3 regions of the Peribacillus sp. FSL E2-0218 genome follow, and region 3 is predicted to be linked to each of the others. Evidence: riboswitches for the same ligand, from Rfam matches in the RefSeq annotation. Region 3 holds a riboswitch; each other region holds the start of a gene.
What was found. Region 3 has a riboswitch for S-adenosylmethionine ahead of MHI53_RS19670 (methionine ABC transporter ATP-binding protein). Riboswitches for the same ligand answer to the same signal wherever they lie in the genome.
Positions count from the first base shown of each region.

Region 1 (10,028 bases), 1.5 Mb from region 3:
CACATTTTAAAAAGTGACTTCACAGTACCTTTCGTTTGTGGCTGCCGTGATTTAGGCGAAGCTGCCCGTCGGATCGGCGAAGGAGCATCGATGCTTCGTACAAAAGGAGAGCCAGGTACTGGCAATATCGTGGAAGCCGTGCGCCATATGAGAAAGGTCCAGTCCCAAATCCGTAAGGTGAGCATCATGAGTGACGATGAATTAATGACGGAAGCAAAAAATATAGGTGCCCCGTTTGAAATTTTAAGAGAAATCAAACGGACAGGTAAATTGCCTGTAGTTAATTTTGCAGCTGGAGGAATCGCCACACCAGCAGATGCTGCATTGATGATGGAATTAGGAGCAGATGGCGTATTCGTAGGTTCCGGCATTTTCAAATCAGAGACTCCTGAAAAATTCGCATCGGCAATCGTTCAAGCTACTACATATTTCACTGATTACGAATTAATAGGCCGCTTATCAAAAGAGTTAGGCAGTGCAATGAAAGGAATCGACATTTCTAAACTGGCTCCAGCAGAACGTATGCAGGAACGTGGTTGGTAAAATGATAACGATCGGGGTTTTAGGATTACAGGGAGCAGTTGAAGAACACTTGAACCAAATCGATTCAGCCGGTGCGCAAGCAATAATCGTCAAAAAACCGTCACAGTTAAACGAAATCGATGGCTTGATCATACCTGGCGGGGAAAGCACGACGATGAGGAAGCTTATGGATCGCTATGGCTTTCTGGAACCAATCAAAACTTTCTTTGAACAAAAGAAACCAATCTTCGGCACTTGTGCGGGAATGGTTTTGGCAGCCAATAGGTTGTCTGGTGATGAAAAGCCTTATCTTGAATTGATGGATATTTCCGTGAAGAGAAACGGGTTTGGACGTCAACGTGATAGTTTCGAGGCGGACCTAGCAATCAATGGAATGGAAGAACCATTCAAAGCCGTTTTCATCCGTGCGCCATATGCTGATGGAGTTGGGGCAGATGTAGAGATTTTGGCTGAATATGATCAAAAAGTGGTGGCAGCAAGACAGGAACAGGTCCTTGTCAGTGCTTTTCATCCCGAATTAACGGGTGATAATCGTTATATGCAAATTTTCATTAATATGGTAAAAGAATCCCTGAAGGAAGCGGAACTGAAAACCTGCTAAAAAGCAAAGGGGAGCTCAGACTGTAGACAAACTCATTTTCATAGAGAGTTTGTCTACAGTTTTTTTTATGACTATGGAAAAAAGCAGCGGTAATAAATATCATGGCATGACTTTTCCCCCAATTTTGGTGGATTGTCGATTTTCACTTCAGGCACTTGCTGCCCTCGTCATCCATGTTGTCTCACTTGGACGAGCGTTGTTATGCGGGAGTCCTTTAATAGATAGATGGATATTCTTTTGGTGTGGGGGACCATGAAGAAGCTGCAGACCTGTTTTGATAGAAAGAGGGAAAGAACGACAATTAGCCAAGGGTTAGGATTTGACTTCCATTTTTCAGACTATTACGATAAAAATGCGAGCAGAAAAAACCATGATGGGTAATGCTGATTTGAAATCATATAATAGGAGGAAATGTACATGAGCGAAATTGTCATATTATCAGGTAGTCCTGCGATTCCATCCAGAACGGACATTTCACTGAAACATATTCAGTCATTAGTTGAGAAGGAAGGTTATACCACAGCGTATTATTCAATTACCGACTTTTCAGCAGATGATTTATTCCAAGGCAAATATAATAGTGAGGACATTTCAAAGCTTGCGGAAAAGATTTCAAAAGCTAGGGGGATCATCATTGGATCACCTGTTTATAAGGCCTCCTACACAGGGGTATTGAAGGCATTGATTGATTTGTTGCCGGAAAGCGCATTTAAGGGAAAGCCAGTGCTTCCGATCATGATTGGCGGAAGTCACAGGCATCTATTGGCAATAGATTACGCACTTAAGCCGTTAATTTCCATTTTGAAAGGCGAGCCATTGCAGGGCATTTATTTCGTCGATAAGGAAATAGACAAAACGGCTCCAGAAAGCCCGATTCAAGATTTGAACTTGGTTGATCGCGTTCAGGGCCAGGTTCAAGAATTTGTAGAAGCGATTCAATTAAGAAATGAGTGATTTGTTTCCGTTTTTGCGAATTGATTTTAATCGTGGATAGCAAAAATTATGAAAATGGACCCGTTCTCCGGAGGGACTCTAAAAAATGGGTCCATTTTCATATTCATGAACATAAATATAACAAGAGAGTAGTGTGTATAATAATGACAATTCAACCATTTAATTAATCCAAGTTGTTTTATAAGAAAACTCCATTGACATGGATTGAATATATGTTAATATTTAAAATAATAAAACTTATCCAGAGCGACGGAGGGAATTGGCCCTTTGAAGTCCAGCAACCTGCATGATGTATGCAAGGTGCTACATCCAACAAAATGGTTTACCATTTTGGAAGATAAGGTAACGATTATTTACCTTGAAATCTTTCCATGATGGAAAGATTTTTATTTTTTCAAAAAACTTATAATAAACCATAACAATGTAAGGCTGTGTGGAATTATATAAATTTAAGAAAATAACAATTCGTCGATTTTCTTAGGGGGGAACTATTTTGGATAAAGAGAATCAGCTTGAGGAAATATTTGAACGGCTCCAAGAAATGCTTCATTTAATGAAATACGGATCCATCACACTTATTGTCCAAGATGGTAAAATCATTCAAATGGAAAGAAATGAAAAGCTGAGAATTAAATAAGCAGCTGCTGACTAGAAAAACTAGAGGCGTGTTTAACTGATATAAAGAGAGTATTGGTTAGATTCGTCTCTTTTTCCTAGAATCACTTAAACTTGAACAAATTACTGTGGGCTCCGATTACCTGTTACTCTGGCCAATGATTCGCAAGAAAGTTTTTAGAGGGGGCTATAAAGTTGGCTGCATTAATTAATTATGAAAATTTCAATCCCGATTTTTTACCGGTCTTTTCTGAAGGTAGTGAGACTAAAGGGGCTTTAGAAGTACTGCAATGGGCTAATGAGGAATACGGGAATAAGCTCATTTATGCTTGCAGCTTTGGGATAGAAGGCATTGTGCTTACAGATTTACTGGCAAAGGTCAATCCTTCGGCCAAAATCGTTTTCCTCGATACAGATGTCCATTTTGAAGAAACGTACCAATTGATCGATCAAGTGAAAAAAAGATATCCGAATCTTTTAATCGAGATGAAGAAACCTGCTTTGACGCTTGAGGAACAAGCTGCGGAATATGGAGATGAACTATGGCTTAACGACTCTAACAAGTGTTGCCATATCCGTAAAATCACTCCGCTTACCGATGTGCTTTCAACGGCAACGGCTTGGCTGTCCGGACTGCGGCGCGAGCAATCCGAAACAAGGGCTATGACCGAGTATATCAACAAGGATAATAAGTTTCAGTCGATAAAAATATGTCCACTGATTCATTGGACATGGAAGGACGTTTGGCGGTACGCACACAAAAATGGACTGCCGTATAATATCCTGCATGATAACGGGTATCCGAGTATCGGATGCAAAACATGCACAACACCGGCCATAAATGCGGATGATTTACGTTCAGGCCGCTGGCAAGGCGCTCAAAAAACGGAATGCGGCTTGCATTTATCCTAAATAAATAGAAACCATAGGGGGAAATTAGCATGACAATCAGTCTGCCTCACGGAGGAACATTAATTGATCTTTGGGAACCAACATATGATATTAGTAAAATAACAAACTCGATCGAAATTGATGCCATCGCATTAAGCGATCTTGAGTTGATCGGTACGGGTGCATACAGCCCGATAAAAGGATTCTTTTCGAAAAGAGATTATGATGCTGTTGTCAAGACGATGAGGCTAAGCAGCGGCCACGTTTGGAGCATTCCGATTACACTGCCCTTAACTGAAGCGGCGGCAAAGACCCTTACTATCGGCGAGGAAGTCAAGCTGACTCATGAGGGGGAAACATATGGAGTCCTTACCGTTTCCGATATCTTCACTCCGGATAAAAAATTGGAAGCAACATGGGTCTATCAAACGGATGACGAGCAGCATCCAGGTGTGAAAAATTTATATGACCGCGGAAACGTATATGCCGGCGGAGAAATAAAATTGGTCAAAAGAATCGAGCGTACCCAATTCCATGCCCATTATTTGGACCCTGTCGAGACAAGGGCAGATTTTGCAGCGAAGGGCTGGAAAACGGTTGTCGGATTCCAGACAAGGAACCCTGTTCATCGTGCACATGAATACATCCAAAAGACAGCTCTGGAGATCGTTGACGGTTTATTCCTGAATCCGCTAGTAGGTGCCACCAAATCCGATGACATTCCGGCAGATGTGAGGATGGAAAGCTATAAGGTGCTGCTTGAAAAGTACTATCCTGAGGATCGAGTCTCGCTTGCCGTTTTCCCTGCTGCGATGCGATATGCAGGGCCGAGGGAAGCCATTTTCCATGCGATGGTCCGTAAAAACTATGGCTGCACTCATTTTATTGTCGGGCGTGATCATGCGGGGGTTGGCGATTATTATGGCACATATGATGCGCAAAAAATCTTCGGTAATTTTAATGCGGATGAGCTAGGCATCACACTGTTATTCTTTGAACATAGTTTTTATTGCAAAGCCTGCGGCAATATGGCATCGGCAAAAACTTGCCCGCATCGCAAGGAAGACCATGTGATCCTTTCCGGAACGAAGGTAAGGGAGATGCTGCGTAACGGTGAAATTCCTCCGGCCACCTTTAGCCGTAAGGAAGTCATTGAGGTGTTGATCGAAGGTCTAAAGAAGAATGAAGTTTATAACTAAGTAGTGAATTTGAAGGTTTGAAGGAAGAGGGGGAGCACAATGAATAAAAACACAAATGTAACATGGCATGAATCGTCACTGACCAAGGATTTGCGCCGGAAGCAGAACGGGCATGAAAGCACAGTCCTATGGTTCACGGGGCTTTCGGGATCAGGGAAATCAACCATTGCAAACGCAGTCGCCAAGGAGCTTTATAACCGGGATATTCGAAGTTATGTGTTGGATGGCGATAATATCCGTCATGGGTTAAATAAAGATTTAGGGTTCTCCGAAGAGGATCGGACGGAGAATATCAGGCGGATCGGCGAAGTATCCAAGCTTTTTGTGGATAGCGGGCAGTTCGTATTGACCGCCTTCATATCACCTTTTCGGGCGGACCGGCAGATAGTCCGCGATTTACTCGAAGAAGGGGAGTTTATTGAAGTATACATAAAGTGTCCCATCGAAGAATGCGAAGTGCGTGATCCGAAAGGCCTTTACGACAAGGCGCGTAAGGGAATCATCAAAGACTTTACCGGAATCGACTCCCCATACGAGGAGCCAGTACAGCCGGAAATCATCTTGGAATCCAACCAGTACAGTGTAGAAGAGTGCGTTGAACAAGTAATCGGCTTTTTGACAGCAAAGAGAGCGATTTAATCAAGGAGGAAAACGAATGGTGTACGAGAAATTTTGGTCGGATAATCCTTTGATTGCTAAAAATAAAACGGAAATCAGGAAATTGGAAAAAGACGGGTTGAAGATCTTTGAAGATATTGCCCATTATGCCGCAAATGGTTTTGAATCGATTCCTAAAGAGGAATGGGATATGTTCAAATGGGCCGGCCTTTACCTGCAACGTCCCAAGGAAGCAGGCTACTGGATGATGCGTGTCGTTATTCCAGGAGGAATCGTCACATATGATCAACAAATCGCATTAGCGGGCATTGCTGAAGATTACGGCCGCGGTGTGTATGATATCACCACTCGTCAAGCCATCCAATTTCATTGGTTGACGATAGAGCAAGTACCGGATATCTTGAACCGTTTAGAGCGCGTGGGAATGACTACGGCCGGTGCTTGTGGTGATATTACCCGAAATATCATCGGGAATGCATTGGCAGGAATCGACCATGATGAACTTTTTGATACACGTGATGTCCTTTATGATGTTTTTGAATATTTCCGGCTGAATGAAGATTATTCGAATCTTCCAAGGAAATATAAAATGTCAATTAGTGCGAATATTCACAATGCCTCGAATGCTGAAATTAACTGCCTTTCTTTCAATCCTGCAACCAAGGAAATGGAAGGGAAAACCGAAGTTGGTTTTCATGTGAAGGTAGGCGGAGGATTATCCTCCGTCCCGATGCTGGCTGAGGAGCTTGATTTATTTATTTTACCTGAAAGAACCGTTGAAGTAGCAGCGGCAATCACGACGATATTTCGTGACTTTGGCTACCGTGAAAAGCGTCATCGCTCACGTTTGAAATTCCTCGTTGCGGATTGGGGTCCAGAGCAATTTCTCGAAAAATTGCTGGAATACACGGGACCGCTTCCCAAAAAAGGTGAAAGTGCAGTGAAGGGCTGGAATGCAGGGTACTTCTATGGGATCCATCAACAAAAACAAAAAGGACTCCATTATGTGGGTGTTAATATTCCGGTTGGTCGCCTAACTCCAGCGGAAGTGATCGAGTTTGCCGAACTGGCAAAAAACTATGGGAATGGTGAAATCCGTTACTGTAATTCCCAGAATCTAATCATTCCCAATGTCTCTGAGGAAAAACTTGAGGAATTGAAACGGGAATCCATCTTTGAAAGGTTTCCGTATCAACCTAAAAATTTCATAGGCTATTCCGTTTCTTGTACAGGCATTGAATATTGCAACCTTGCTCTCGTGGAAACCAAAAACAGGATGAGAAGCATTTCTGAAAGACTGGATAGGGAAATGGCACTTGATGTACCGGTTAGGATGCATATGGTAGGCTGTCCGAATAACTGTGGGCAACGGGCGATTGCTGAAATAGGCCTTCAGGGCATAAAGATGAAAAACCAGGATAAAAAAATGGTCGAAGCATTCGAAATATACGTAGGCGGTACCTTGCAAGAAGGCGGGAAATTCAATGAAAAGCTTAAAGGGAAAGTGGAAGCTGAACAACTCTACCATGTGCTGAAAGAACTCATCCTGTTTTTCAAACAAACCAAGCTTCCAGCCGAAACCTTCCTTGATTTTGTGAAAAGGGTAGGAAAAGCGGAGCTGCAAATCAAGCTTGACGATATATTGGCTGAAGTGGCCGTTTAATGGGAGATGTAAGCAATCTATGAATCTATACCGTTTTGAAGTCACTATCGACGAAGTTCCAATCCACGTCATCATTGTCGCCGATTCGGATGAAAGAGCATTCCAGTTTGTTGATGTTGAGCTGGAAAAGCATTTTCTGAAAATGCCCGATGTGGAAGACATCTCCTTATACGAAAAAAAGCAACTAACTAATGGAGCTGGTTTCATTTTAACGAAGTTCGAAACGATTCTCTAAGGGAAGGCAGGTAGCAAAATGGGAAAAGTATATCTAGTAGGAGCCGGTCCCGGAGATCCAGATTTAATCACGATAAAAGGATTGAAATGCATTCAGGAAGCTGATGTCATTTTATACGATCGACTTGTCAACAAAGAGTTATTGAATCATGCAAAACCTGGCGTGGAATTGATCAATTGCGGGAAGCTACCGGACTATCATTTGTTGCAGCAAGAAACGATCAATCGTTTTTTGGTTAAATATGCAAAAAGGGGAAAGGTCGTAACCCGTTTGAAAGGCGGCGATCCTTTTGTCTTTGGAAGGGGCGGAGAGGAAGCGGAAGCTCTTGCCAAAAGTGGCGTAAGCTTTGAAATTGTCCCCGGAATCACGGCTGGAATCGCAGCGACGGCCTATGCAGGCATTCCCGTTACGCATAGGGACCATTCATCATCGTTTGCAATAGTTACTGGACATCGGAAAAAGGATGGAAAGGACGATATTAAGTGGGAATCCCTGGCGAAAGGCATTGATACATTAGCCATTTATATGGGAGTGAAGAACTTGCCATATATTCAAGGGAAACTCTTGGAGTATGGGAAAAATCCGGACACTCCGGTAGCTCTGATTCATTGGGGGACTTTAAAAAACCAAAAGACGGCCATCAGTACATTAACGAAGGTTGTGGAAACCGCACAAATCGAACAAATCTCCAATCCATGCATGATCGTAGTCGGAGATGTCGTTCATTTACGCGAAAAAATCAAATGGTTTGAAACAAAACAAACCGAAAATATGCTCGCGAATGAGGCTTATTAATGGAAGCAATTTTATACATATGCCATGGAAGCCGTGTTAAAGAAGCTTCAGTCCAGGCCATTGATTTTATAAAGGTTTGTATGAAATCACATCCAAACCCGATTCAGGAATATTGCTTTTTGGAATTGGAAGCCCCGTCGATTGAAGAAGCTTACGAACGATGCATACGACTAGGAGCGACAAGTATCATTGCCATCCCCGTCCTGTTACTGACTGCTGTACATGCGAAACATGATATTCCGGTCGTATTGGACAAAATGAAAAGTCGATATCCAGCTGTACCCTTGAAATATGGAAGGCCAATCGGTGTCAGTGACCGAATGGTTGACATCTTAGTGGAACGATTGGAAGAAACGAATGAAGAGGTTACCAAGGATTCTTTCATTTTGTTGGTTGGAAGAGGCAGCAGTGACCCCGACGTAAAACGGGATTTGGGACAGCTGGCTGACTTGCTTCGGAACAGGTTCCCAAAAAGCCAGGTGCAGGAATGCTATCTGACAGCTGCCGCACCAAGCTATGCCGAAGCATTGGAGATGGCTGCCGCCTCTCAATCCAACAAAGTTTTCATACTGCCCTACCTGTTGTTTACGGGTATATTGATGCAGTCCATCCAAAACGATTGGCAAAGAATTGCGAATGCCGAAGGGCGAAAAATCATCCTTTGTAATTATCTCGGTTATCACCCGAAAATTGAACGGATATTGAGAGACCGTATACATGAATTGAAGGGGGAGAGAGCTTGTGTATCCAATTACGCTTAATATCGAAAATAGGAAGTGTGTCATTATCGGCGGGGGAAAAATTGGTTACTTCAAAGCGCGCCCCTTATTGGATGCTGGAGCTGATGTGACCGTCGTTAGTCCTGACATATGCGAGGAATTCCGATTATTGGAAAGAGAAGGGGGAATTCGCGTTTCTTTAAAAGAAGTGGAAGAAGCTGACTATCGAGAAGCATTTTTAATCATCGTTGCAACAAATTCAGAAGAAGTAAATGAACGGGTGTACCGGAATGCCTCATCTAGTCAATTGGTGAACGTGATCAGTAATCATGAACTTGGTAATTTTCATATACCAGCAACCTTGAATCGGGGCATGCTTTCGATAAGTGTTTCGACTAATGGAGCTAGCCCGGCGCTCTCCAAAAAAATCAGGAATGATTTAGGGGACGTTTATGATGAATCATATGAGGAATATTTGGAATTCCTTTTTGAAGCAAGGATGATCATCAAGAAAAGCTTGTTAACAAATGAGGAAAAATCCAAACTATTGAAAGAATCGATTGCCGATATATATAAACATTCCACGAAAGAAAGATATCGCTTTTTAGCTAGGCTGTTGCCAGTAGAAGCTGAATTCAAATAAATCATCGGGCTGATCAGAAAAACTGAAGGCACCTAACCAACAAGTCATACCTTTTGGTTACGTGCCTTTTTTTCAGGCTCAATGACAGCCCATCGATTCTATGTTATCCAGTTTTTATTTTCGTTAAGAAGGGGAAGCTCATGAAAAAGTTAATCGTTTTAGCCTTTATCGGATTTTTAGCCCAATTAATCGATGGTTCACTTGGAATGGGATACGGAGTGAGTTCAACTTCCCTATTGCTGACATTTGGAATCGCACCGGCAGTGGCATCGGCATCCGTTCATTTATCCGAAGTGGTCACGACTGCTGTGTCAGGAGCTTCGCATATCAAATTTGGGAACGTGGACAAACATATGGTCTACCGTTTGATCATTCCTGGTTCGGTAGGGGCCTTTGTTGGTGCATGCTTTCTGAGCAACTTGCCTGCCGAACTGGCGAAACCGTATATTGCCGTATTTTTATTTGGGCTTGGGATATACGTTCTTTTTCGCTTTTTATTTATTTTCAAGCCTTCTAAGGAACATGAAACCTTTAGGCCATTAACCGTTAAGC
Region 1 is NZ_CP150304.1:2,618,066-2,628,093, reverse strand. It holds gene pdxS (pyridoxal 5'-phosphate synthase lyase subunit PdxS) at 1-543, shown strand, start outside; gene pdxT (pyridoxal 5'-phosphate synthase glutaminase subunit PdxT) at 545-1,144, shown strand; gene ssuE (NADPH-dependent FMN reductase) at 1,562-2,098, shown strand; SAM riboswitch class I at 2,333-2,442, shown strand; gene MHI53_RS12635 (YezD family protein) at 2,592-2,735, shown strand; gene MHI53_RS12630 (phosphoadenylyl-sulfate reductase) at 2,921-3,625, shown strand; gene sat (sulfate adenylyltransferase) at 3,655-4,803, shown strand; gene cysC (adenylyl-sulfate kinase) at 4,843-5,442, shown strand; gene MHI53_RS12615 (nitrite/sulfite reductase) at 5,459-7,084, shown strand; gene MHI53_RS12610 (DUF3906 family protein) at 7,104-7,319, shown strand; gene cobA (uroporphyrinogen-III C-methyltransferase) at 7,338-8,114, shown strand; gene MHI53_RS12600 (sirohydrochlorin chelatase) at 8,114-8,875, shown strand; gene MHI53_RS12595 (NAD(P)-binding protein) at 8,856-9,476, shown strand; gene MHI53_RS12590 (sulfite exporter TauE/SafE family protein) at 9,617-10,028, shown strand, end outside.
Region 1: another riboswitch for S-adenosylmethionine. It lies ahead of MHI53_RS12635 (YezD family protein); the one in region 3 lies ahead of MHI53_RS19670 (methionine ABC transporter ATP-binding protein).

Region 2 (10,028 bases), 1.3 Mb from region 3:
CAGCCTGGTGCCGCAGAAGGTTATTCGAGCCGCCAGGCAGGCGGACAATACGGCTTTTTATGCCGAACTCCTTGTGCAGCTTTGCTTCAAGTCGATTCAAATCCTGGAAGAAGCTTTCTGGCGACTTATAGACGATTGAATAATCATGTGTATAGGAATGCAGGGCAATCGCATGTCCTCGGGATTTCATTTCCTCGTATCCTTTTTTTGCATATGGTTCTTCATTGCCCATCACGAAAAATGTGGCCTTAATATGATAACGATCCAAGATATCCAAGATATCCATCGTATTCAATGAAGGTCCATCATCAAAAGTTAAATAAGCGATTTTCTGGTTTTGTTTACTTTTAACGAGCGGGGTCATCTCTTCGGGGACATATGCATGGACATGCGTCCCTGAACCAGGCAAAAGCATACATATAATAAAAAAACATACCACCGAAACAAAAAAACCAAGCAGATTCTTCATCGTTCGCTCCCCTTCCTCTTGACCCTTAAGATGTACTAACGGAGGGGTTTCATGCGCAATAAGGCAGCGGAAAAAAATACCGCTGCCTTATCCATGCATTTAACGATCGACATTGAAGTATCGTGCTTCCGGATGAGCGAAGACGATCGCAGAAACGGAAGCCTCTGGCTCCATCATGCATCCCTCGGTCAATTCAACACCAATGTCACTTGGCTGAAGGAGGCGGAAAAGCTTCTCCTGGTCTTCGAGATTGGGGCAAGCGGGATAACCGAATGAAAATCTTTGTCCGGTATACTTGGCTGCAAACCGCTCTTTCATGGACATATCAATTGGATCGCTTATCCCTAAATCATCGCGCATCAATTGGTGTATCCTTTCGGCAAAACCCTCGGCCGTTTCGAGTGCAAGTGACTGCAGGGCATGATTTTTCAGGAAGTCACCTTCAAGCTTCAGTTTTTCTGCCCATTTCCTGATTCCTTTACCGGCTGTAACGAGGAAAAAGCCAACAAAATCCATTTCCCCCGATGAGACGGGCTTGGCGAAATCCGCTAAACAAAGATGAGGATTCGTGTCCTGACGCGGGAAATCGAACGTTTCCAATACCTCCAGATGATTATCGGGATTATATATCAAGAGCCTGTCCCCATCACTTTGGGCAGGGAAAAAATGATATATGGCATTCAACCCATAATCCGGTTCCGCTTTTAGAAATTCAATCAATTCATCGACGAGGTCATTCAGCTGTACGGCTTTTTCATTCCCTTGCTTAAGCAGATCAGCTACCTTACCCTTTAATCCCAAGTGATGTCCAATCAGCATTTGCCGATTAATGTAAGGTTGGATGACATCCAATGGATAGTTTTTCAGAACATGACGCTTCGTATCACGAGGCTTTTGAACAGGAACGTTGCTTAAAGGGGCAGCTGTCGATTGCCTCCGCTCCGGTCTTTCCAGCGTGGCAGCAATGGCGGCATTTGCTTTCGATTTTTCTCGTTTCTCGACAAGCTCCTCCAAATACACGACTTTTTTGTTCGTATCATGCAAAATATTCGTTACCGCCAACCCATCCATCGCATCCTTGGAATATAGCACAGGACCGCCATACTCTGGTGATATTTTAAAATCGGTGAATTTACGGGACAAGGCAGCCCCTCCAACCAAGATTGGGGTATCTATGCCCGCTTGTCTCAAATCCTGGGCCGTCAAGACCATTTGCTGTGCCGATTTCACTAGTAAGCCTGATAGTCCAATGATCGTTGGTTCATGTTTCCGGACCTCTTCAATGATTTGCTGAGGCGCAACCTTAATACCAAGATCAATGACCTCATACCCATTATTCGAGAGAATGATATCCACTAGGTTTTTGCCGATGTCATGCACATCCCCCTTGACAGTCGCTAAAAGGATCTTCCCTTTCTTCGCGCTATCTTCGGAATTCTCCATCAGCGGCTCAAGATGAGACACTGCCGCCTTCATCACCTCTGCACTTTGAAGCACTTCCGCGACAATAAGCTGATTGTCGTTGAATAATCGCCCCACTTCACTCATTCCAGCCATCAATGGGCCATTGATGATTTCCAGTGGAGCATCGCCGCGCTCTATGGCCTTATTCAAGTCTTCAATTAAGCCTTCCTTCGTCCCTTCGATAATATTGTTGCCTAACCGCTCGTTCAATGGCAGGACGACACCATCATCCTTCTTCTCCGCTTTTTTGCCACGGTAAAATTCAGTAAAGGTGGCCAAGGTTTCACTGGATGTCTCGAAAAGGAGGGCTTCAGCCAATTTCACTTCATCATCAGGTATCAGGGCGAAGCGTTCAAGCTTTTCCGTATTCACGATAGCGTAATCGAGGCCTGCTTTTGTACAATGATAAAGGAAAACGGCATTCAGGATTTCCCTGCCCCGTGCGGGCAATCCGAACGAAACATTCGAGATGCCAAGTATCGTCAAGCATTCCGGAAACTTATCTTTGATTGCCTTGATTCCTTTCACCGTTTCCAATGCAGATCCGATATATTGCTCATCTCCGGTACCGACTGGAAATACAAGCGGGTCAAAAATGATATCACTTTTGTTTAGACCATATTTATTGACAAGCAAGTCGACAGAACGTGTGGCCACTTCGATTTTCCGTTCAGCATTGACGGCCATCCCCGTTTCGTCGATGGTTCCGACGACGACGGCGGCACCATATTGATGGATAAATGGTACGATTTTTTCAAAACGTTCTTCACCATCTTCAAGATTTATGGAATTGATGATCGATTTTCCTTGTGAATGTTTTAATGCTTGCTCAAGGACGGCTTCATCCGTCGTATCGATGACCAAGGGCACCTTCACCTTTTTGACGACCTCTTCCACGAACTCCTTCATATCGCCGAGCTCATCGCCATCCGGGTCTGCGAGACAAATATCAATGACATGTGCACCTTTTTTCACCTGGGCTCGTGCTATTTCGGCTGCTGGCTCGTAATGTTTTCCACGGATCAGCTCCTTGAATTTTCTTGATCCGATTACATTCGTTCTCTCTCCTACGAATAAAGGACGCATTGACTCATCGTAAATGAGCGGCTCTATGCCTGATACGGCGTGGCCATGAGCAGATTCAGCCTTTACGCGGGGCTGCAGGCCGGAGAGCGCCTTGGAAAGCTCCCTTATGTGCTCAGGTGTCGTACCGCAGCACCCTCCGATGATATTGACCCAGCCTTTTTCGGCAAATTGCTTCATTTTCTCCGCAAGGGAAACCGGTGACTCATGATAATGTCCCTCCTCATCCGGAAGGCCGGCATTCGGGTAACAGCTGATGGCACTATTTGAAATCTCTGCAAGCGTCCGGATATGATCGATCATGAACTCCGGTCCTGTCGCACAATTCAAGCCGACAGCAATAGGTTTCATATGTTCGACCGATAAATAGAAAGCTTCTATCGACTGGCCGGCAAGTGTAGTGCCCATCGGTTCGATCGTACCGGATATCATCACCGGGACTTCTTTTCCGATTTTGGCGAAGGCGGCTTTTATTCCAGAAAAGGCCGCCTTGACATTAAGCATGTCCTGACACGTTTCCACCAATAAAAGGTCGACACCGCCGTCCAAGAGGCCGAGTGCCTGCTCTTCGTAAGAGTCGGTTAAAACATCGAAAGTCGTTCCTCCTGTAACCGATAGGGTTTTTGTCGTGGGCCCCATCGAGCCTGCTACATATCTTGGCCAGCTACCCTTTGAATACTTTTCACAAGCGTTGACGGCAAGCTCTGCGGAAATTTTATTAAGTTTGTATGCAATCGTGCTTATTTGGTATTCATCAAGAACGATGCTTGTCGCACCAAAAGTATTTGTCTCGATGATATCTGCACCTGCTGCCAAATAAGTTTCGTGGATGGATTGGATGAGTTCCGGCTGCGTCAGCGATAAATATTCATTGCATCCCTCGAACTGCTCGCCTCCGAAATCCGCTGCCGTCAAATTCTCTGCCTGAAGCATGGTTCCCATCGCTCCATCAAGCAGGAGAATTTTGGAATCCAACTGTTCTTGTATCGCTTTTTTATTCATGCACTGCCACCTCTGATGTTTGTTTACTATCGGCTTTCCTTATATATTTGGTAAGTTCGGCTGTCATTTCATAACGAAGGAATGGGGTGATTAAATAGATTCCCTTGAATTTATCCCTTGCTGCGTCCACTAGCTCCCTTGCAATGCTCACGCCTTCTATCCTTGCCTTTACAGGATCATCCCCGGCTAATGCCATCGCTCTCCTGACATTGTCAGGCAATTTGATGCCTGGGATTTCGTTGTGGATGAATTCGGCATTCCGCGTGCTTGTCAAGGGCATGATACCGATAAAAATCGGCGTTTCCAAATGTTTGGTCGCTTCATGAACTTCTTCCATCTGTTGGACTGAATAAATGGGCTGTGTCAAAAAGGAATGAGCACCACAGGCAATTTTCTTTTCCATACGCTGCACCGCTTTATCCAAGTACTTCACATTGGGATTAAATGCGGCGGCAATTTTGAAATTTGCCCGTTGGCCCAAGCTTTGACCCGAATAGGAAAGGCCTTCATTAAATTGTTTGACCATGCTTATCAAGTCAAAGGAGGATAAATCATAAACCGAAGTGGCTCCAGGGAAGTCCCCGATCTTGGATGGATCGCCGGTAATGATCAATATCTCATTCAAGCCTACCGTCTGCAGGCCCATTAAATGGGATTGCAGGCCGATTAAATTACGGTCACGACATGTTATATGTACCATTGGTTTCACATTCAATTGATCTTTCAGTAGATTTGCCAACGCTTCATTCGATATCCTCGGGGAAGCAAGTGAATTATCCGCTAATGTAATCGAATCGACCCCTGCACTTTTCAAAGCCTTCGCCCCGACCATGAAAGTTTCTATTCCCAGCTTCTTCGGTGGATCGAGTTCAACAAGGATCGTCCTTTCTGTTTTGGCCTTTTCATATAGAGGAAGTTCTCCTTCTCTATCACTGATCTCCATTATTTCTATTTCACGGGGTTTCGTTAATTTTTCTTTCACGGGAACCAGGCTTCCAACTGCATTCTTCACAGCTTGAATATGCAGAGGAGTCGTACCGCAGCATCCGCCTATGATCGTGGCACCCTGCTTACGTAAGTCCAGGGCACTCGAACTGAAATATTCAGGCACTGCCTTATAGACGAGCCTGCCGTCCACATAATCCGGGAGACTGGCATTTGGATAGATGGCAATCGAAGCATGCTTTGGCAGGCTCACTTCTTCCAAGGCACGAATCATATGGTGCGGACCAAGTCGGCAATTCACGCCGACGACATCGGCTCCCAATTGCTCGAGTTTTTGAAAGGCTTCATTCAAATGGATCCCATTTTGGAGATTGCCCAATTCATGCATTGAAACATTTGCGATGATTGGCAGTTCCGTTTCTTTTTTTACGATTTCCAGCACGGTTTCCAGTTCTTCGAGGTCATAAAAGGTTTCCAGGAGAATCCCATCCGGGCTTTCCATCAGCAGGCTGTAAAGTTGTTCACGAAAGCCTCGCTTTATTTCCTCCATGCTTAAATCCGATTTTCTTATACTCCGCTGGGCCCCGATCGTACCGAAGACATAGGCCTTGCCTTTTGCCGCTTTTTTGGCAAGGATGACTCCCTGACGATTGATCTTGCTTACCTCATCTTCTAGTCCATGTCGCTTCAACTTGTTGAAGTTGGCACCATACGTGTTCGATTGTAGGATGTCGGCACCTGCCTCCAAATAGGCACGATGGATCGATTCTATTTGACCTGGATTGGTACAGTTTAATTCCTCATAACATTGATCGATGCCATAGGAGTATAATAAAGTCCCCATCGCCCCTTCTCCAACCAGCATTCTTTCTTTCAATTCTTTACGAAAATTCATTATTACACCCTCTCTCAAAAACAATTCTGTTTTTGTCATATTCTAAGCGTATGAGAGAAAAGAAAAAAAACCTTCTCAAAGAAGAAGGTTTCTTGGAACATTCTCCTCATCTATCAAGCTCCGCTTGCTGGATTTAGCACCTTTGCCTAAGCTGGTTGCTGAGGTTTCGTCGGGCCAGTCCCTCCACCTCTCTCGATAAGATCGATATATAATTTTCATAAAATTTTAAAATTTATTTATATTTAATTTACCTTAATAATCTGTTAATTTCAATACCTTACCGCGCATTTTTTCATTTTCCCTACAATTCATTCAGTCCTGCCAGCCTGAATGCGCTTTACGGCCCTTTGTTTCCAGTCGTCCGCGAGTGAATCCACAGCAAGTAATGCACTCGCTCCTTCCTCCCCGTCCCGTCCATGAAGGATCACCTCAGTTGCGAATTGAACCGTGATTTTTTCCTGCTGGCGTTCGAGTAACAAAATTTCATCTTGTTTCTTTATGGTCCCCTCTTTGATCACTCTTGCAAAATAACCAGTGAAACCCGTTTTCATAACTATTTTCGAAAGCCCGGCCTCACGGTTAAAATGGGAAATCGTCGAACATGGGATCCTTCCCTGGTTAATTTGGACGATCGCATCGCCTATTTGATAAATATCACCAATATAGGTAGCATCCTCTGTCATCCCTGCAACGGTTACATTTTCACCAAACGCGGGAATATCAAGCCTTTTATTGAACTTCTCATTCCATAATGCGTAGTGTTCATAGGGATAAAAACATACGACTCGATCAGGGCCTCCATGAAACTTTTCATTGCCTACCCCATCACCCATTAGGCCAGATTTCGTTACAGTCACGGTGTCCACTGCTTGTTTATTCATGGCAGAAAAAATGTTGACATTCGCAAATGTTTCTTGTTTGGGCTTACTGACTTGAAGTGAAACTATTTTCTTGTTTTCCATTCTTCGTCTCCCTATCCTCATTTAGTATATACCATCCTTATATGAATAAATTATACTAAAAATCCATTTGATTCTATAGCCGAATAGGAGAATATCCCAAACTTAAAAACCGAAAACGGTTCCCATGCTTTCAATTGGTTGAAATATCATGGAATTCCAGAAAAAATCATCAGTAAGTTATCGTAATTTTGTTGCTATTTCAGAATTAAATATGATAGAATATGAACACAATATATAGTCGAAAACTACAACGGTTCGCCTATATGTTGATTTCACGATTGAATTCCTCATTGTCGCTCTTAAGGGAGCGATTTTTTTTTTGCCCTGCATCGATCTCCACTTAAACGAAAACCCAAATAAAAAGCCAAGCGACGCACTCCTACTCCGCTTGGCTTTTTAGTATTATGCTTGTTTCTTTTTTTTCGTTGCCGCCTTCTTACGGGTGGTTCTTTTCTCCGGTTCTTCATGCTTCGTCCGGTCAATGGAAGCTTGCAACGCCTCCATTAAATCGGTTACATTGTTTGCTGCCGGTTCCGACGTTTTGGCTGCAATCGTCTTCTGTCCCGTTTTCTTTGATTCAATCAGTTCGAGTAAAGCGGTGCGATAATCATCCGTGTATTTGGTTGGTTCAAAAGTCGACGTTAATTGATCGATTAAAAGCACGGCCGTATCAATTTCTTTTTTTACGATCGCATCATTTGCAGGGATGTTCGGAACATCGGCTGCGGAGCGGACTTCATCCGGATAATGAATCGTCTCCATCACAAGGGTATTATCAACGACCCGAATGACTGCCATTTGCTCTTTTGAGCGAATGATGATTTTGGCGATCCCCACCTTATTGGATTCCTTAAGTGCCTGTCTTAGAAGGGAATAAGCCTTAATCCCCCCATCATTGGGGGACATATAATAACTGCGGTTAAAATAGATCGGATCTATTTCTTCTATTTTCACGAAATCCACGATTTCCACTGCTTTTTCTTCATTCTGTTTTTTTAGCTGTTCCAGTTCATTGTCCTCCAAAACGACAAACTTTCCTTTTGTATATTCGAAAGCGCGGACAATATCATCTTTACCCACTTCTTTCTGGCAAACCGGACACACTTTTTCATATTTGATTGGTGAATGACATTCCTTGTGCAGTGTCCGTAAAGATATATCCTTATCTTCCGTAGCCGCATGAAGTTTAATCGGAATGTTCACCAAACCGAATGATATGCTCCCCTTCCACATTGTATGCATATGGGTCACCTCATAACTTATTTTTAATTTTGAGAACACAGTTATTATTCCCCTTTGTAAAAAAAAAACCGAAAAAAAATTTGCCAACTCTAACCCGTTGTTTTTTTGGCAAAATAATGTTAATCATTTATTTGCGGAAGGTGTTTTTCAAAATGAAACCGATGCTGCCCACTTATTACCCGGAAGCGCCCGTCTCTAACGATTGGCGTTATGAAGTCAAATATGACGGCTTTAGGGCCATCTTAACGATTGACTCCGATACGATAAGCATCAAGAGTCGAAACGAGAAGGAATTATCCACGTTATTCCCGGAAATCGTTACATTCATAAAAGAAATGGAACTTGAAGCGTATCTACCGTTGCAGTTGGATGGAGAATTGGTCTGGCTGACGAATCAAGCCAAAGCAGACTTTTTTCAAATCCAATGGCGTGGCCGCCTGCGTAACCCATTATTGATTTCTGAAAATGCTCATTTTTCCCCATGCCGTTATATAGCGTTCGATCTGCTGCGCATAAAGGGCAAGGACATCAGAAATCAATCCATGGAAGAGCGCAGGGAATGGATGGTGAAGATGGGAAAAGAACTTGGCCTCCCTAGTCCTCCTGACCCAGCAGATAAAGCTTTAGTACAAATAATTAAGAGCTTCAATTCTTTGAATGTCGCGATGAATGAAGTAATCCTTTTGGATGGCGAGGGAATGGTTGCAAAGGAAATACGGGGAACCTGGCAAGAAGGGAAGCGAACCACCGCCTGGATTAAAGTGAAGAATTGGAAGGACATTTCCTGTTTCATCACGGCATTGCATAAAGAAAATGGATACGTTTCCCTCGGGGTATACAAGGATGGAAAAGTAATGAAAATTGGCAGCGTCAAAAATGGTCTGAGTGCCCAAAATAAAGGGATCCTGCATGATTTAATCAAGCGAAATGCCTCTGGAGAGGACGCCCAATTTTTTTATATCCAACCTTCGATATGCATCGAAGTTCAATGCTTGCATGTTTATGAAGAAAATGAATTGCGCGAGCCCCAATTTTCCCAATGGCTTCTGAACTTGGATCCAAAAGAATGCACATGGGAGAAATTCGTAATAAGCCAGTATACCTTTCCAGAAACCGTTCAAATAACCTCCCGTGATAAGCCATTATGGACAACGGCTGGCAAAGACGTGATTAAAGTGGAATACCTCCAATACTTGCGTGAAGTTTCCGCTTTCTTCCTACCTTTCTTAAAGGAAAAACTATTGACTACGATCAGGTATCCTCATGGCACGCTCGATCAAGAGAGATTTTTCCAGAAAAACAAGCCTGACTATGCGCCGGGCTTCATTAAAACGTTCAAGGACGAAGATATTGAATATATGCTATGCAACGATGTTGAAACGCTACTTTGGTTTGGTAACCAACTGGCTTTGGAATTCCATGCCCCGTTTCAAAAAGCGGGGAAAACAAAACCTGATGAAATCGTCTTGGACTTGGATCCTCCTTCGATCGAATACTTTTCACTAGCAATAAAGGCAGCACAAGAAATAAAAAAGGTGATGGACTCATTAAGAATGGAAGCTTTTGTTAAAACGTCCGGCAACAAAGGGCTTCAGGTACACATCCCGCTGCCCGAAGACCAATTCACTTACCAAGAGACACGCATATTCACCGATTTTCTCGGCCATTACCTTACAAGTTCCCACCCCAATGATTTTACGATGGAAAGATTGAAAGTGAACCGGCATAATCGACTTTACTTGGACTTTATCCAGCACAGTGAAGGAAAAACCATCATAGTGCCATATTCGCCACGAGGGAATGGTTTTGCAGGCGTAGCTACACCTTTGTTTTGGGAAGAAGTGGACGAAGACCTCCAGCTAAAAAACTTTACCATCCTAACCGTCCCGACCCGTATCAAAAGGGACGGCTGTGCTTTCAGGGAATATCGCCATGTCGATAATGGCACTGCCTTCCAGGATGTATT
Region 2 is NZ_CP150304.1:2,831,304-2,841,331, forward strand. It holds gene MHI53_RS13560 (polysaccharide deacetylase family protein) at 1-469, opposite strand, end outside; gene metH (methionine synthase) at 569-4,018, opposite strand; gene MHI53_RS13570 (bifunctional homocysteine S-methyltransferase/methylenetetrahydrofolate reductase) at 4,011-5,858, opposite strand; SAM riboswitch class I at 5,962-6,060, opposite strand; gene MHI53_RS13575 (MOSC domain-containing protein) at 6,167-6,820, opposite strand; gene MHI53_RS13580 (Ku protein) at 7,223-8,062, opposite strand; gene ligD (DNA ligase D) at 8,215-10,028, shown strand, end outside.
Region 2: another riboswitch for S-adenosylmethionine. It lies ahead of MHI53_RS13570 (bifunctional homocysteine S-methyltransferase/methylenetetrahydrofolate reductase); the one in region 3 lies ahead of MHI53_RS19670 (methionine ABC transporter ATP-binding protein).

Region 3 (10,028 bases):
ATGCAGGCTATCACCCGGAATTCACTAGCCTCGCCGCAAGTTTTTGGGGTGAATGCCGGAGCCTCATTTTTTATTGTGTCCGCCTTTGTCTTCTTTCCTACGCTCTCTTCCGTCTCTCTTGTTTGTCTTGCATTTGCTGGGGCAGCAGTGGCGGGGCTGTTGGTCTATTCTTTTGCTTCGGGAGGGGGAATGACACAAGTAAAACTGGCATTGGCCGGGATGGCTGTTCACTTTTTTTTATCTTCTTTAACGCAAGGAATGATCATCTTTAATGAGCAAGCGAAAGACGTGCTCTATTGGCTAGTGGGATCGATCAATGGAAAAACATGGACGCATGTCAATTTGATTCTCCCTTGGTCCCTTTCTGGGTTATTGATTGCTGCCGTGTTCTCCCGATCGGTTTCCATCCTTGTCTTAGGAGAAAATATGGCCCAAGGACTTGGTCAGAAGGTTCAACGAATCCGGATTCTAGCAGGAATCTTGGTGATCATTTTGGCCGGTTCTTCGGTGGCCGTCGCAGGTCCAGTCGGCTTCGTTGGACTGATCGTTCCTCATATCGCCAGAAAGCTGGTGGGTGGGGATTATCGAAGAATCATTCCCTTTTCGGCCTTATTCGGCGCTGTATTGTTAGTATATGCAGATGTTCTCGCCCGTTTTATCGCCTATCCGTTCGAGTCGCCGGTAGGCATCGTAACAGCCATCATCGGTGCGCCGTTCTTCCTTTATTTAGCGAGAAGAGGGAGGAATATTAAGCAATGAAACCAAAACGGAAAGTGAAATCAAGGTTGCGTCCAAATTCCATTCTCCTGATGCTGACCATGATTACGTTGGTCCTATCGATGGTGAGCCTGGGGTTAGGGGCCATATATATATCACCTTTAGATATCATCCAACACTTGCTTGGAGAAGGGATGCAAAGCCAGGCATTCATTCTGCACAACTATCGTATACCGCGCATTTTAATTGCTGTGATAGTGGGAGCCGGATTGGCAACGGCTGGAGCCATCTTGCAGGGAGTCCTGCGGAATCCATTGGCTTCTCCCGATGTGATCGGGGTAACGAAAGGGGCCGGATTGGCGGCTGTTATCGTAATCGTTTTATTTCCGCAATCACCCCTCATCATCCTGCCTCTTTCGGCTTTCATAGGAGCGGCGATCATGGCGGCCATTTTGATGACATTCGTTTATAAAAAAGGAGCTCAACCGAATACGATCGCTCTGGTGGGAATTGCTTTAGGGGCCATTTGTCAAGCGGGCATAGAGTATTTCATGGTCAAATTCCCGGATGATGTCAATACGACACTGCTGTGGTTGACGGGCAGTTTATGGGGAAGAGGATGGGATCAAGTCTTCATATTGCTGCCATGCCTTATTCTTGTCCCGGTATTGATTGCCTTAACTTCTAAAATGGATGTGCTGAGTCTTGGCGACGATATAGCTACAGGTCTCGGTGAAAGATCAAAATCCCTGCGCTATATATTGCTTAGTGTTTCGGTCATTTTAATTGGAGTATGTGTAGCTGCAGTTGGTTCCATCGGGTTCATTGGTTTGATTGCCCCCCATATTGCCCGAAGACTAGTAGGATCAAAATTCAAGGTATTGCTTCCTGCATCAGCTCTCTTTGGTTCAATCTTTCTGCTCGTCGCCGATAGCCTAGGGAGGGGATTATTCCCGCCAGTAGAAATACCCGCCGGAATTATCACAGCGGTGATTGGCGTGCCGTATTTTTTATATTTATTACGTCGTGAACGAAAATAACATAAGGAAGGCTGGCGGTTATGACAACATTATCAGCAGAGCATCTTTCTCTCTCTTATGGAACGAATCGAATCATTGAGGATATCGATTTAGACATCCCGGAAGGTAAAATAAGCATAATCATTGGATCCAATGGATGCGGCAAGTCCACCATCCTGCGGTCCCTTGCTCGATTATTGATGCCTCAGGAAGGGACGATCTATTTAGATGGAAAAGCGATCGCCCTTCAATCCTCTAAGGAAGTGGCAAGGAAATTGGCCATTCTGCCTCAAGCTCCCGAGGCTCCTGAGGATATAACCGTTAAGGAACTGTGCCATTATGGCAGGCATCCTCATAAGGGGTTATTTTCCAGGAAGACCCTGGAGGATGAGGCCATTGTGGACCGGGCGTTATCCGCCACTAAAATGACGGAATTCGCTGATCGGACTTTGGATGCCTTGTCTGGAGGGCAAAGGCAAAGAGCGTGGATTTCAATGGCCTTGGTACAAGAAACGGACCTTTTACTATTGGATGAGCCGACAACGTATCTCGATCTAGCACACCAAATCGAAGTATTGGAATTACTGCGCGATCTAAACCAAACCTATGGACGTACGATTGTCATGGTGTTGCACGATTTAAATCAAGCAGCACAATATGCCGATCATCTGATTAGCATCGTGAAGGGGAAAATCTATAAAGAGGGACCGCCTGGAACGGTGTTTACGAAAGAAATGATTAAGGACGTCTTTAGACTGGAATGCTGTATTATCGAAAATCCTGTAGATCAAACACCATTATGCATTCCAATTGGTTTATCACAAAATCTATAAAACGTGTTGCACAATCAGGGGGATATCCATCTCCCTGATCTTTTTTCATCATGATAAAATAGATGGAACTTGATAGTGAAGGAGACTTACGATATTGGAAGCCAGATGCGCAAAATTCTATGAGTTCGGGAATCCGCAAAACGTGATAAAAGTGGAACATACATCTATACAAAAACCTTTAAGTGGGGAAGTCCTCGTTCGGATGACCACCCGTCCGATTAACCCGTCTGACCTGCTGCCCATCAGAGGCGCCTATTCCCATCGAATTCCCTTGCCAGCGATCCCAGGTTACGAAGGCGTCGGCATTGTGGAAGAGGTGGGTCCTTTTGGTTCGAAAGACCTCATTGGCAAACGTGTTTTGCCTTTGCGCGGCGAAGGAACGTGGCAGGAATATGTAAGAACCTCTGCCGAACTTGCCATCGTCATTCCCGATTCGATCGAGGATCATGTTGCGGCACAATTATATATCAATCCGTTGACGGCCTGGTTGATTTGCACAGAATCGTTGGCGCTGAAGCCGGATGATGTATTGGTCGTGAATGCCTGCGGATCTGCGATTGGCCGTATCTTCACCCAGCTATCGAAGATCCTTGGCTTCAAGCTGATTGCCGTAACGAGAAACGATACCTACACCGCTGAACTGCTCAAACTCGGTGCCGATCTTGTAATCGACACGTCCAGGACAGCATTGACCGATGCCGTGATGGAATGGACGAGTGGGCGAGGAGCGAATGCGGCCATCGATTCTGTGGGCGGCAATGCTGGCTCTGAGCTGGCTTTTTGTGTTCAGCCTACTGGCATTCTGCTGACGATCGGTCTGCTATCAGGTCAATCCGTCAATTGGGCGAAAATTTCTAAAGCGACAAAAGTTCATGTTCAGATGTTTCACCTAAGGCATTGGAACCAGCGGGCGTCCGTTCAAACCTGGCACGAAACGTTTGACCGCTTGCTCGGCTTCATTGCCGATCATAGCTTGAAACTCATGCTGCCTCATTCCCACTATGACCTTCGGGATGTGCAGGAAGCCATTACTGTCGCCGAAACTTCCTCCAGCAATAGAGGAAAGGTGTTTTTAAGCAGCTGATTAAATGGAATTAGCTTCCTAAGGTAAAAGGTAATCGCCCCTGATAATATGGAATTACTTGAATACCGGTAAGAGGCTAGGGTAGAATGCGGAATAGACACATGTTGAGCAATGATACGACTTTGGAGGAGATACGAATGAAAACGATATATATGAATGCTACTTTTTTTACCATGGATAAGGAAAATCAAATCTTTGAAAATGGCATGATGGTTGTGCAGGATCAAACCATCTCCTCTATCGGTCCGCATTCAAAAGAGCAATTGAAGGATGCAGATCAAGTGATCGACCTTGGCGGGAAATGGGTGATGCCAGGTCTTGTAAATGCCCATTCACATATCGTGATGACGCTATTGCGCGGAATCGGGGATGATATGCTGCTCAAGCCATGGCTTGAAACGAAAATCTGGCCGATCGAGGCCCAGTTCACAACCGAAATTGCCTCAGTAAGCACACAGCTTGGCATCTTGGAAATGATGAAATCGGGCACGACGACCTTTTCGGATATGTTCAATCCAAATGGAATAGATGCAGGGGCTGTCATGGAAACGATAAGCGAAACAGGCATGCGCGGAGCCTTCTCCTACACGATTTTCAGCTTGGGTACCGAAGAAGACCAAAAAGCGAACCTCACCGGGGCTGAACAGTTCTCGAAAGCGTATAAGAATTTTGCCGATGGCCGCCTGACCACCATGGTCGCACCGCATAGCCCGTATGCCTGTACACCTGAAGCCATTTCCGAGAGTGCCCGGATCGCTAAGGAAAATGACTTGATGGTGCACATTCACGTATCGGAAACGGACTTTGAAATCCTCGACATCGAAAAGCGGTACGGATCCCGTCCTGTCGAACACCTTCGCCGTCTAGGACTGTTCGACCAGCCGACCGTGATGGCCCATGGTGTCGTTCTCAATGATGAAGAACGGTCGATATTAAAACAGCATGACGTCCGTGTTGCCCACAATCCAATCAGTAACCTAAAGCTCGGATCGGGGATTGCCGATGTTGTCAGCCTCTTGGATGCAGGCATTAAAGTGGGCGTGGCAACAGATGGCGTAGCTTCCAATAACAACTTCGATATGTTCGAGGAAATGAGGACGGCAGCCTTGCTGCAAAAAGGCATCTACAAGGACGCCACTAAATTCCCAGCCCAAACCGCACTGGCCATGGCCACCAGAATGGGCGCCGAAGCAATCGGCATGAGTCACACCGGATCACTCGAAGCAGGTAAAAAAGCGGACTTCATCACGATTTACCCTCACGACAAAGAACATCTGCAGCCGCTAAGCGAAGCTTACTCACACTTGCTCTATGCCGCACGCGGAAACGACGTATGCGATGTATACATCGATGGCAAAATGGTCGTCAAAGACCGCGTCTCCCTCACCATCGACGAAGAAAAAGTCATTGCCGAAGCCAATCGCCTGCAAGGAACCCTTTCACGATAAATAACAATGAAAAGAAGCTGCACGTACAGCTTCTTTTTTTTATGGATGGAATGATGCAAAGGCGGATCGGCCGAATTAATCGAGGTGTAGGACGAAATATTCGTATGTAGGCCGGAAAAAACGGGGGTTTGGTCGGTAAATTCGAATGTGGGACGAATTAAATGGGGTTTGGGACGAAATATTCGATTGACCGCAATAGTAGCCAGCTAATGTTAAACGATGAACTGGTTAAACAATCTTTGCTAGCATCGACAATTTAATTCATTTTATAATGGAATATGTTGTTAATGTGTAGTATACATGATTTTTACAGCATGCTTCATGTACATGTAAAGTGATGAAGGGAATGAAAAAAGAAGCTTATTCTTTTAGAGAAGATTTGCAGCAGTTGGAGAAAAGTGTCCTCTTATTTAACAATAAAGAGTGCAAGTACCTGTCATTATTATCCCAACAAAACGAAAGAGAGTGATGAAGTTGATATTTAGAACCATAGATATCGATAAAGATAAGGAAACAATCGTTGCATTCAGGAAGGATTCGTATGTTGTAAGTTTTGGGTCTGAAGAGGGTTTTGGAGATGAGCGATCGTATTTGAATAGAATTAAAGAAAGGGTGCGCCAATTTCCGGATGGGCAGGTGATCATTGAACGGGATCAGGAGCCGATCGGACAGATGGAGCTTCAAATTCGGGAATATGAAGGTACTGAAATTGGCTATGTGAATCTGTTTTATCTTATTCCCGAATACCGGAGTAAGGGGCTTGGCAAGGAATTGGTCGGCTATGCAGAAACCTTTTTCAGGAAGTTCGGGGTATCCGAATATCAGTTAAGGGTGTCTCCGGATAATCAACGCGCGGTTCGGTTCTATACGAAGTCAGGAATGGTGAAGCTAAGGGAAGAAAACGAAAAATATCTTGTATGGAGAATGAGGAAATCTTTATAATAAATTATATTGATATAATAAAAAAATAATAAATAAACTATCCTGTCAAAATTTTTTGAATGATGAAAATGGTGGTTGACTTTAGCTGGATTTGAAGATATAGTGAAGGACATAATTAAATATAACGTTATTTCTTATCAAGAGATGTGGAGGGACTTGGCCCTATGATACCTCGGCAGCGGGTTTTTACTTTTGTAAAAATACTGTGCTAATTCCAACGGACGAAAGTTTGAAAGATAAGAAGGAGCTTTTCTTAGATAATTAAATTAAGAGTTTACTCTTTTTTATTTCTAAAAGAGGCCTCTTCTGTCTGATGACGGAGGAGGCCTCTTTTGTTTATTCATGCAAAGCTCTTCTCTGATAATGAAATCGAAAAAACGAACAACTGGGGGGAGACAGGATGATTGAGTTTCAACATGTTAAAAAGGTTTACGAAACGAAGAAGCAGACCGTCGAAGCATTGAAAGGCATCGATTTGACCGTCGAGAAGGGGGATATATTCGGTGTAGTCGGTTATAGCGGGGCCGGGAAAAGTACGTTGATCAGGCTAGTCAACCTGCTGGAACATCCTTCAGAAGGTAGGGTAGTCGTCGGCGGGAAGGAGCTCACTTCATTGAGCCCGAAGGAATTACGGGCAGAAAAGAAGAAAATCGGGATGATCTTTCAGCATTTCAACTTACTAAACTCGAAGACCGTTTTTGATAATATTGCTGTACCGCTGGTTTTATCGGGCACGCCAAGTAAAGAGATCAAAGAGCGGGTAAGCGAGCTGCTTGAGTTCGTCGGCTTATCGAGTAAAGCAAAGAGCTATCCGGAACAATTATCCGGCGGTCAAAAGCAGCGGATTGGGATTGCACGGGCATTGGCCACCAACCCATCGATCCTTTTATGTGATGAAGCGACATCCGCATTGGATCCGCAAACAACGAGTGCCGTGCTGCAGCTCTTGAAGAAAATCAATAAAGAATACAATATCACCATTCTGCTCATCACCCATGAAATGTCCGTGATCAGGGAAATTTGCAATAAGGTGGCAGTGATGGAGGGAGGCTTCGTGGTTGAACAAGGCTCCGTGTTCGAGGTGTTTGCCAAGCCCAAAACGGCTATCGCCAAAAACTTCGTGAGAACGGTGATCCATGATGAGATTCCGCAAAGTTTCCTAAAAAGGATAGGGACGCACATTCCGATTATTTGGAAAATTAATTTTATTGGGACTACTTCCGGCACCCCGCTGCTTTCTACGATCTCAAAGAAATATGATGTTCACTTAAGTGTTTTATCAGCCAATATTTCTGAAATTCAAGAAACGCCGTTTGGGAATTTGATCATCGAAGTGACGGGTGACAAGCAAGAGGTAGCCAAGGCTTATCAATATATTAAAGATGAGGGGATTCTCGTCCAGGAGGTGCAGGTAAATGGGTAATACACTTTGGGGAATGGAAATAACGGCAGAGCAGCTGTCGACCGCTTTCGGCGACACTCTTTATATGGTAGCCCTCTCGTTGATTTTTTCCGGGCTGATCGGGCTTCCGCTTGGCGTCTTGCTCGTCATAACAAGGAAGGGTCACATCATGGATAATAAATGGATCTTTAATGTATTGAACCCAATCATAAATATTGTGCGATCGGTTCCTTTCATCATCTTACTTGTCGCAATCATTCCTTTTACTAGATGGATCGTAGGCACTGGAATCGGTTCGAATGCAGCGATTGTTCCGCTTGTTTTTTACGCCGCTCCTTATATTGCCCGGCTCGTCGAGAACTCCCTGTTGGAGGTGGACAAAGGAATCATCGAGGCAGCCCAGGCAATGGGGGCAACAACATGGCAGATCATCCATCGCTTTTTGATTCCTGAGGGACTTAGTTCGCTGATCCTAACCTTCACAACAGCGACAATCGGGCTTGTCGGAGCTACTGCGATGGCAGGGGCCGTTGGTGCTGGCGGGGTCGGAGATCTAGCTTTGGCTTACGGTTATCAAAGATTCGATACGATGACGATGGTCGTCACGGTAGCAGTGCTCGTGATCATCGTTCAATTACTGCAATCCACCGGGAACTTCGTTTCCAGAAAAATCAGAAGAAGATAAATATATCAGGAGGTAGGAGACATGAAGAAAATTTTAGTAACGATCATGGTATTGGCATTTGCGCTCGTGACGGCAGCATGCGGAAACGAGAAGGGGGCATCAGGCAGTTCAGATGATGTGAAAACCGTGAAAGTCGGAGTCAACAGCGGGGATACGAGAACGTGGGAGTACATTGTCGAATTAGCCAAAAAGAAGAACCTGAATATCGAGCTGGTCACGTTTAATGATTATATCCAACCAAACCTTGCCTTGAGCGAGGGCGAAATCGATGCGAATTCATTCCAAACGGTCGCCTATTTCGATGAATTCATTCAAGATCAAAATTTGAAATTGGAGGCCATCGGGTCTACCGTCATTGCGCCAATGGGCCTTTATTCGAAAAAACATAAAAGTATAAAAGATATTCCAGATGGTGCCACTATTGCCGTTCCGAATGAAGCAACGAATTGGGGCCGCGGCTTACTCCTTTTACAGGAAGCGGGCTTGATTACATTGAAAGATGAATTCAATGGGTCGGGATCAGCGAATATCATTAAGGATAATTCGAAAAACTTGAAAATCAAACCTGTTGCTGCCGGAAGTACGCCACGTTTGCTGGATGATGCCGATGCTTCCACCATCAATAGTAACTTTGCCGTGGAAGCGGGACTTAACTTAAAAGATTCATTATTCCATGAAAGTAAAACGGCGAAACCGTATATCAATATCATTGCCGTCAAAAAGGGAGATGCCGATCGTCCTGAACTGCAAAAATTAGTCGAACTTTATCAGTCGAAAGAAGTGGAAGCGTTCATTAAAAAAACGTATAAAGGAAGCTCGATTCCGGCATATGTGACGGTCGATGAATTATTGAATTACCAAGATTCCTGGACAAAACCAGCTAATGAAAAATGATGTAAAGATCGAAAGAGCCGGATGCAATATAGGTAGCTGTCCGGCTTTTTCATTAACAGAAAAGGGGAGATAGCAATATGGGAATTGAATTAGTGAAGTCGCCTCAGCAAATCATTGCCGATCACATCGATGAACATTCCAAATTATATGTGGAAACGAGTCAGGCGATCCATGCCAAACCAGAAATTGGCAATCAAGAGTTCTTCGCTTCGGATACGTTGACGAAATTGCTTCAAGCGGCGGGTTTTGAAGTGACCCGCGATATAGCTGGACACGAAACAGGATTCATCGCCAAAAAAACCTCTTCCAAGCAAGGACCCACGATTGCCTTTTTAGCCGAATATGATGCACTGCCGGGGTTAGGTCATGCCTGCGGCCATAATATCATCGGGACGACGAGTGCGGCGGCAGGCATTTCCCTCGCTCAAGTGCTGGAGGAAACAGGCGGTCAGGTGATCGTGTTTGGAACGCCTGCCGAAGAGGGAGGTCCCAATGGAAGCGCAAAGGGCAGCTTTGTGAAGCACGGCCTATTCGATGAGGTCGATGCTGCGATTATTATCCATCCGGCCGGAAAAACGGGTGTGACAAGTCCATTTTTGGCTGTCGATCCTCTTGATTTTCACTTTTACGGAAAAGCGGCACACGCTGCGGCTGCACCGGAACAAGGCGTGAATGCACTCGATGGGGTCATCCAGTTGTTCAATGGCATTAATGCTTTGCGCCAGCAGCTTCCATCCGAAGTCAAGATTCACGGAATCATCACCAATGGCGGGGAAGCGCCTAACATCATTCCGGAATATGCTTCCGCGAGGTTCTACATCAGGGCGACAACATGGAAATTATGCCAGGAAGTATCCGGAAAAATCCGTGATATTGCAAAAGGTGCAGCACTTGCCACAGGAAGCACCGTCAAAGTCGAACGGTTCCAGAATGAAGTGCTCGATTTCATCATTAATCCGGTTCTGGATGAGGTGCTGAAGGAAGAACTGACTGAATTAGGAGAA
Region 3 is NZ_CP150304.1:4,097,741-4,107,768, reverse strand. It holds gene MHI53_RS19700 (iron ABC transporter permease) at 1-759, shown strand, start outside; gene MHI53_RS19695 (iron ABC transporter permease) at 756-1,757, shown strand; gene MHI53_RS19690 (ABC transporter ATP-binding protein) at 1,778-2,569, shown strand; gene MHI53_RS19685 (zinc-dependent alcohol dehydrogenase family protein) at 2,664-3,653, shown strand; gene MHI53_RS19680 (amidohydrolase family protein) at 3,791-5,101, shown strand; gene MHI53_RS19675 (GNAT family N-acetyltransferase) at 5,576-6,043, shown strand; SAM riboswitch class I at 6,175-6,286, shown strand; gene MHI53_RS19670 (methionine ABC transporter ATP-binding protein) at 6,444-7,466, shown strand; gene MHI53_RS19665 (methionine ABC transporter permease) at 7,480-8,130, shown strand; gene MHI53_RS19660 (MetQ/NlpA family ABC transporter substrate-binding protein) at 8,152-9,024, shown strand; gene MHI53_RS19655 (M20 family metallopeptidase) at 9,102-10,028, shown strand, end outside.